2 regions of the Thioalkalivibrio sp. ALE11 genome follow, and region 1 is predicted to be linked to the other one. Evidence: predicted binding sites of a transcription regulator. Region 1 holds the regulator's gene; the other holds the start of a gene.
What was found. The regulator sigma-54, encoded in region 1, starts transcription at its own class of promoters, with help from an activator protein. The targets are predictions, from matches to a motif close to TGGCANGNTNCNTGCTT.

Region 1 (4,129 bases):
CGCGTGCACAGGATCACCGGCAGCGGGTCGTCACCTGTGTGCGGCATGCGCGGGAACGGGCAGGTGTCCTCGGCGAAGATCACCATGGTGGTGCCCGTGCGGGCCATTTCCAGCACCAGGTGGTCACGCTGCTCGTCGGACAGGCCGGCGATGTAGCGGGCCTCGTAGTCGCCGATGACCTGGATGCGGTTGGGGCGGATCAGGTTCAGGTGGCCGGCCAGCGGCAGGTCGCCATCGCCGAATCCCAGGAGTTCGCGGTCGCCCGCGGCTTCCTCTCCGTGGACGTAGCGCAGATCCAGACGGCTCCCCATCGCCCGCGTGAGCGCGGCGATGGTGATGTTGCTCGCGGTGCCGTCGGCTGCCGCTTCCGCCCGGTCGGCCATGGTCAGGTATCTCCCAGGGCCCGGGTGAGGGCCTGCTGGACCCCCGCGCTGTCCGCGGCGCGCCGGATGCCGGCGAGGGTGTCCGGCTGCGACAGCCCGCGCGCGAGCTGGGCCAGCAGGTCCAGGTGTTCGCTGGTGGCCTCTTCCGGCACCAGCAGGGCGATCAGGATGTCCACCGGTTCGTGGTCCATGGCTTCGAAATCCACGCCCTGATCCAGACGCAGGACCGCGATGCGGGGCGTATCCAGCTCGGCGAGACGGCCGTGCGGGATCGCCACGCCATGGCCGAGCCCGGTGGAGCCCAGTTTTTCGCGGGCCGACATGGCTTCGAACGCGGCACTGGCCGCCAGTCCGTCCGCGGCCCCGTCCACCAGCAGATCGGCGAGGGTTTCCAGCGCTCGTTTCTTGCTGGAGCAGTCGGTTTCCAGTCCGATGCGCTCCGGGGTGATGAGCTCGGCCGGATTCATCGGCTTACTCGGGTTGTTCGCGGTTGCGCTGGGCGCCCTCGGCGCGATGATGATCCTTGACCTTCTCCTTGTGCTTGATCAGCTGGCGGTCGACCTTGTCGATCAGGCCGTCGATGGCGGCGTACATGTCATCGTGGCTGGCCTCGGCGTGGATGTGGTTGCCGCTGACCTGCAGATTCGCTTCCGCCTTGTTGTGCAGCTTCTGCGTCTTCTCGTGGTTCAGCACCACGTGCACGTCGATCACCTTGTCGAAGTGGCGTTCCAGCTTCTGGAATTTCTCGTTGACGTAGTCGCGCAGGGCGTCGGTGATGTCGACGTGGTGTCCGGTGAGATTGATCTGCATGGGTCAGGCTCCTTTCGGTTTGCTTCCGGTCGGCATGGCGGCCATCTGGCGGCGTTCGCTGGAGGATGGCAGGTTCATGCCCTCCCGGTATTTGGCCACGGTACGCCGGGCCACGTTGATGCCCCGATCCGCCAGGATCTGGGCGAGGCGGGAATCGCTGAGCGGTTTGCCCGGCGTTTCCTCTTCGATGAGTTCGCGGATCATGGCACGAATCGCGGTCGCGGAGCATTCCCCGCCGTCGCTGGTGCCCACGTGACTGGAGAAGAAATACTTGAATTCGAACACCCCGCGGGGGGTGTGCATGTATTTCTGCGTGGTCACCCGCGAGATCGTGGACTCGTGCATCTCCAGGGCTTCGGCGATGTCGCGCAGGATCAGCGGCTGCATCGCCACCTCGCCGTGTTCCAGGAACCCCTGCTGGCGTTCGACGATCGCTCGCGCCACGCGCAGCAGGGTGTCGTTGCGGCTGTGCAGGCTCTTGATGAACCATCGCGCCTCCTGCAGCTGATCGCGCATGAAGGCGCTGTCGCGGGCATCGGAGACCTGGCGGACCATGCCGGCGTAGAGGTCGTTGATGCGAATGCGCGGGGCGATCTCGGGATTCAGGTCGACCTGCCAGCCCCGGTCGGTATGACGCACGTAGACATCCGGGACCACGTATTCCGGCGGTGTCTCGCTGATCTGGGCGCCGGGGCGCGGGTTGAGCGTGCGGATCAGGTCCAGCGCCGCGGCCAGCTCGTCGCCATCGCGTACGCCGCTCTGGCGCTGCAGGGCCTTGTAGTCACGCCGGGCAAGGGCGTCCATGCCGTGTTCGAGGAGCGCGCGCGCCGCCTCGCGCGAGGGCGCGTCCGGCGCCAGCTCACCCAGCTGGACCTCCAGGCACTCGCGCAGATCCAGCGAACCGACCCCCAGCGGGTCGCAGTGCTGCAACCAGTGGCGTACGGCCTCGACCTCGTCGGTGTCGACGGGGGGTTCTTCACTCCGGCTGATGGTCTCGGCCAGGGTCTCGACGTCGCCCTCGAGGTAGCCGTCGCCGTTGATGGTGTCGATCAGGGCGGCGCCGATGCGCTGGTCGCGCGGGGTCAGGTGCGACAGATGCAGCTGCCACAGCAGGTGATCCTGCAGCCCGCCGCCGTCGTCGTCCGAGGTGTTCTCCAGCGGGTCGCGGTCGTCCGGACCGCGCGGGCTGGCGCTGGCGTCGTAGATGTCTTCCCAGCGGCTGTCGGTCACCAGCTCGTCGGGGATGACGTCCTCCGAGCCGCCGGCATCCACCGTTTCGCCGGTGCGGGCGGCGTCGCTGCCGCTCTCGCCGTCGTCGGTGTTCGCGTCGCTGGCAGTGTCCGCGGTGTCCCCCGCGTCGGCACCGAGTTCGTCATCCTCGGCCTGTTCCAGCATGGGATTGCTTTCCAGCGCCTGCTGGATCTCGGCCTGGAGCTCCAGCGTCGACAGCTGCAGCAGCCGGATGGCCTGCTGCAGCTGCGGCGTCATGGTCAGCGTCTGACCGAGCTGCAGATTCAGCCCGGGCTTCAGCATGAGTTGGGAAAGGCGTTGGTCACCATAAGTGAATAGTAATCCCTTGCTGCGGGCTTGTGCACCGTCCGGGTGCGGCGGTCGGTGTCACAGGCGGAAGTTTTCGCCGAGGTAGACCTCGCGCACGCGGGCGTCGGCCAGCAGTTCGTCCGGCGTGCCCGCGCTCAGCAGGCGCCCCTCGCTGAGGATGTACGCGCGATGGCAGATACCCAGGGTCTCGCGTACGTTGTGATCCGAGATTAGTACGCCGATGCCGCGTTCGGCCAGGTGGCGGATGACTGCCTGGATCTCGCCGACCGAGATCGGATCGACCCCGGCAAACGGTTCGTCCAGACAGATGAACTGCGGATCGCCGGCCAGCGCGCGGGCGATCTCGGCGCGCCGCCGCTCGCCTCCGGACAGCGCGATCCCGGGGCTGTGGCGCACGGTCTCCAGCTGGAATTCCTCGATCAGGGCGTCGCCGATGCGGCGGCGCTCGTGGCGGTCGAGTTCCGGGCGCAGTTCCAGCACTGCCTGCAGGTTGTCCTCGACCGACAGGCGGCGAAAGATCGAGGCCTCCTGGGGCAGATAGCCCAGCCCGGCGCGGGCGCGTTCGTGGATGGGCGCCCGGGTGATGTCGCGCCCGCCCAGGGTGATGCGCCCGGTATTGGGCCGGATCAGTCCGACCAGGCTGTAGAAGCAGGTGGTCTTGCCGGCTCCGTTGGGTCCCAGCAGGCCGACCACTTCGCCGGGCACCAGGTCCACATCCATCGCGTCCAGCACGGTACGCTGGCCATAGCGCTTGCTCAGCTCGCGGGCGACCAGATGGCCGTCGGCCGCGGGGGTCATGGATCGTCCTCGCGTGGCTGCAGGCGGATGTGCACGCGCTCGTCATCGGTGTCGCCGCGTTCGGCGCGGATCACGTCGCGTTCGAGATCGTAGGTGATGCGCTGCCCGCGGGCATCCTCGGCGGCGGTGATGACGCGTGCCTGTTCGGTCAGGATCACGCGTTCCTCGTCGAGGAAATAGTCGATGCGCAGCCCCTCGGCGATGCGCGTCTCGCCGGTCTCGGGATCGGGCGACTCCAGGCGTGCGGGCTCGCCGTGGGCCTCGATCTCGTAGGGGCGGCGCTCGCGCATGTGCACGATCACGCGGTCCGCTTCCAGCGTGGCATCGCCGCGCACCACGATCACGTCGCCGGTGTAGGTGCCGGTGCCCGCGCGTTCGTCCATCTCGGCGTGGTCCGCGGTGATCTCCACCGGCAGGGCATCCTCGCGGCCGGTCGCCGGCAGGGCCGCCAGGGACAGTGCGAGTACCCCCGTCACGGCAAGCAGCAGGGCCGGTCGGCGGATGCCCGCGCGGCGATGTTCGGTTGTGGCCGGGTTCATTCCGGGCGGTCCTCCTGCGGCAGGTCGCTGTACAGCGTG
Region 2 (4,129 bases), on a different contig from region 1:
ATGCCGCCCACCCGCACTTCATCCAGCGTCACGCGGCGGGCGTTCACGCGGCCGCGCTCGGTACGCAGGTGCACGGTATTGCCGCCGTCGGCGTCCACCCCGGCGCGTTCGGCGTCGCGCTCGCGCAGCATCACCGATTCGGCCTCGCGGTCCACCTCCATGGTGATGGCCCGGCCGTTCACGCCCACGGTCAGGCTGTGCACCCCGCGAGAATCGGGGTACACGGTGATCCCGGGGCCGGCGGCCTCTCTCTCACGGCCCGCGGCTTCACCATCGGCCGAATCCGCATCGCCAGCCCCTGTGGAAGCGGGTTCCCCCGCCCCGCGCTCCAGCCAGCGGGTCTCCCCCGCGAACTCCACCTGCACACGCCCGCCGCCCGCCTGCAGCACCCGAACCCCGCCGGGACCGCTCTCGCCCTCGGCCACCACGGCCCGCTCGCCGTCCACCGACAGGACCGCCCGGCCGTCGAACACGGCGTGGACGGTGACGTCGGCGGCGGCAGCGCCGGGGAGCACGAGGGCGGCGGCGAGCATGGCGAAGCGGGCGGCGTAGCGTATTTTCCGGAATTTAATCATTGTTCTTTGTATACAACCTTGGCGTTTCGCCTGCGAGCAGGCTCCCACAGACCGGTGGTGGCGGCGGCACCGTTGGAGCGGCCTCGGCCGCGAACCGGACGTGCATGCGCCCGGGCTCCGGCTGTTCGCCTGCAAGCAGGCTCCTGCGCGATGGGGCGCATCCAGACCCCGATCGGCCAGAGGGCTGGCCTCCCACAGGGTGCCGGGCCCGTAGGAGGCCAGCCCTCTGGCCGATCGGGCATGTCCAGCACCCCCACGCGCAGGGGACTGCGCTGCTCGTGTCGACGGTGGATTGCGCCGGGGACACCAGCACGCGCAGGGGACTGCGCTCCTGCGTGGGGGAGGAAGGATTATTGGCGGGGGAGCGGGGGCATACAAGAGCGACTACGAGCCGGGGCGACAATCCCGATGGGCACACTCGGGAATACCCGCAAACTGACCAAGGTTGTCACTCGAGGTGACAAATTTCGTCACCCGAGACTGACAATCGCCGTCACACTCGGGGTGAATGAGTTGGCACGGAATGTGATTGCCCGCACAAAAAACAAAGGAGCATCCACATGCGACAACTCATCCAGAAGGGCTTCACGCTGATCGAACTCATGATCGTGGTCGCGATCATCGGCATCCTCGCGAGCCTCGCGCTGTTTGCCTACGCGGACTACCAGGTGCGGGCACAGCTCGCGGAAAGCGTTTCGCTCGTGGGTCCGGCGCGGAATGCCGTGGAAGAGTTCTACAACGAACGGGGCCACTTCCCCGCCTCCAACGAATCGGCCGGGCTGGAAGACCCTCAGGGATATGCGGGGAGTTACACCGAATCCATTGAGGTGCATGATAACGGCACCATCCGGGCCCTGATCGGGAACGACGCCAATACCCGCGTGGCCGGTGGCTACATGGTGTTCTCGGCCTCCACCGCCAGTTCCGGGCTGACCTGGCAGTGCGTGGGCCAGGGCGACGTCCCTACCCGCCTGCTGCCCTCGGGATGCCGCGGCGAATAAGCGGGCCCAAATTTCCCTGCCCGGCGTATTGCAATACCTGGCATCACGATTGCATACTCTCAGGCAGGGTTTAGCAGGACCCTGACCAACTCCCAAAAGCAAGGAGCAACACCATGCGCAAGCAAGTCCAGAAGGGTTTCACCCTCATCGAACTCATGATCGTCGTCGCGATCATCGGTATCCTGGCGGCCATCGCCCTGCCGGCCTACCAGGACTACACCGTCCGCGCCCAGGTCTCTGAAGGCATGTCGCTGGCCGCCGGTGCCCGCACTGCCGTGGCCGAATATGTAAACCAGCGCGGCGAGTTCGCCTCCGACAATGCCTCATACGGTCTGGAACCCTCCGAAGAGATCACCGGCTCTTACGTGACCCATGTTAATGCTGGCACGTCTGGCAACGAGGGGAGCAGCGCCGACGGCATCATCACGATCACCTTCGGCAATCAGGCCAACGCCGCCATCGACGAGGATACGCTGGAGTTCTCGGCCACGACGTCCGCCGGCAGTCTGCAGTGGAACTGCCGCCCCGGCAGCCTGGAAACCAAGTACCTGCCGACCGACTGCCGTCAGTAAGCCGGACTGACCTTCAGCCGATCATCGGCTGATACCGGCACCGAACACCCCGCTCCGGCGGGGTGTTCTTTTTCCACCCCGTCCCCGCAGTTCCAGACATCCGCCACGAGGCCACGGTGAACGGACCCTCCCGCACCCTATCCGGAACCACGCTGAGCACCATTCTTCTGGTCGCCCTGCTGGCGGCTGTTGCACTGGTCTACGCGCCCGGCAGTACCGGGGGTTATGTCTTCGACGACATGCCCAATATCGTCGACAACACCGCACTGGAGATGGATCACCTGTCGTGGTCCGAGCTGCGCGCCGCGGCGTTTTCCGCGGATTCCGGCCGCCTGAACCGGCCCATCGCCATGGGCAGCTTCGCCCTGGAACGCTATTTTTTCGGGCTGGACCCGTTCCCGATGAAGATCACCAACGTGGTGATCCACCTGATCAACACGCTGCTCGTGTTTGCCCTGGCGCTGCTGGTCGCGCGCCGGCTCGAGCACCGCCTGACCGAACGGCGCGGGCATGGCCTGAGCCTGGTCGTTCCGTTGCCGATGTTCGCCCTGGCCGTGGCCGCCGCCTGGGCGCTGGCCCCCATCAACCTGACCGGCGTGCTGTACGTGGTCCAGCGCATGGAAGCGCTGGCCACGCTGTTCATGCTGGCCGGCCTCATTGCCTACATCCTCGGGCGGCGGCGCATTGAACGCGGGCGTCTGCGCAGCGGCTGGGCGCTGGTCCTGGGCGGGCTGGGCCTCGGTACGGCCCTGGCTGTGCTCAGCAAGGAAAGCGGGGTGATGCTACCGGTGTTCGCCCTGCTCGCCGAGTGGCTGCTGTTCGGCTTCGGCGCGGCCGGCACCGCCACCCGGCGCGGGCTGTACTGGCTGTTCGGCCTGGTGCTGGTGCTGCCCGGCGTGGCCGGCCTGGCCACGGTACTGCCGGTGAACCCCGAGCTCCCCAACCGCCCGTTCGACCTGTGGGAACGCCTGTGGACCCAGGCCCACGCGATGTGGTTCTACATGCGCAACATCGTCGCGCCCGCACCCGGTGCGCTCACCCTGTACCACGATGCCTTCCCGCTCGCGCGCGGCTGGAACGATCCCTGGACCAGCCTGCCGGCAGCGCTGGGCCTGCTCGGGCTGGTCGCGGGGGCCTTCGCGCTGTGGCGCCGTCACCCGCTCATCACCTTCGGGATACTGTTCTTCTTCATCCCGCATCTGCTGGTGTCCACCATCATCGGCCTGGAGCTGGTGTACGAGCACCGCAATCACATGGCCTCGGCCGGCCTGATCATGGCGGTGTTCGGGGTGCTCCTCTCGGGCCGCCCGGGCGACTCGCTTGCGTTCGCGCGCAAGGCGGCCGTGATCGGCCTGATCGCACTCTACGGGTTTCTCACCTTTCTGCGGGCCAGCGAATGGAGCGATCCGGTGCAACTGGCGTACTTCGAAGGAACCCGGCAGGAAGACTCCCCACGGGCCAGCTACCATCTGGGCCTCATCCTGATTCAGGCAGGCGCCGAACCGGGCCAGCCGGTATACGGACTGGCCATTGAACAGATGCAGCGCGCCGCCCGCCTGCCCGGCGCCACCCTTACGCCCTATCAGGGGCTGATCTTCGAACATGCTCGGCACCCGGGACTAAACGTGGACCCTGAATGGTGGACCGCCATGGAGGAATACATCCGCCGCGGGCCGCTGACCACGCAGGACGTGGGTGCGCTGATGTCGCTGGCGCGCGCGCAGTCCGACGGCACCATCGATCTGGACCCGCAGCGGCTGCAGCGGGTGCTGGAAACGGCCTATGAGCTCCATCCCGACCGGAGCCGCCTGCGCCCCGCGCTGGCCGACTTCCTGATCAACGTCGCGGGCGAGCGCGAACGCGGGTACGAACTCCTGCTCGAGGAAACCGCCCACCGCCCCGGCAACGAGGTGGCCTGGCTGCGGCTGGCGCGTTTTCAGATCGTCAGTGGAATGTTGCACCAGGCAGAACAGAGCCTGAT

Region 2: the regulator sigma-54 is predicted to act here: its motif matches at 1,615-1,631, upstream of F620_RS0113405 (pilin).

What each region holds. Positions count from the first base shown of each region.
Region 1 covers NZ_KB906171.1:58,149-62,277, reverse strand. Annotated here, with positions in the region: gene hprK (HPr(Ser) kinase/phosphatase) at 1-383, opposite strand, end outside; gene F620_RS0109965 (PTS sugar transporter subunit IIA) at 386-850, opposite strand; gene hpf (ribosome hibernation-promoting factor, HPF/YfiA family) at 855-1,193, opposite strand; gene F620_RS0109955 (RNA polymerase factor sigma-54) at 1,197-2,726, opposite strand; gene lptB (LPS export ABC transporter ATP-binding protein) at 2,811-3,551, opposite strand; gene lptA (lipopolysaccharide transport periplasmic protein LptA) at 3,548-4,090, opposite strand; gene lptC (LPS export ABC transporter periplasmic protein LptC) at 4,087-4,129, opposite strand, start outside.
Region 2 covers NZ_KB906190.1:8,359-12,487, reverse strand. Annotated here, with positions in the region: gene F620_RS0113415 (TIGR02281 family clan AA aspartic protease) at 1-533, opposite strand, end outside; gene F620_RS0113410 (pilin) at 1,136-1,576, shown strand; gene F620_RS0113405 (pilin) at 1,690-2,148, shown strand; gene F620_RS0113400 (lipopolysaccharide assembly protein LapB) at 2,265-4,129, shown strand, end outside.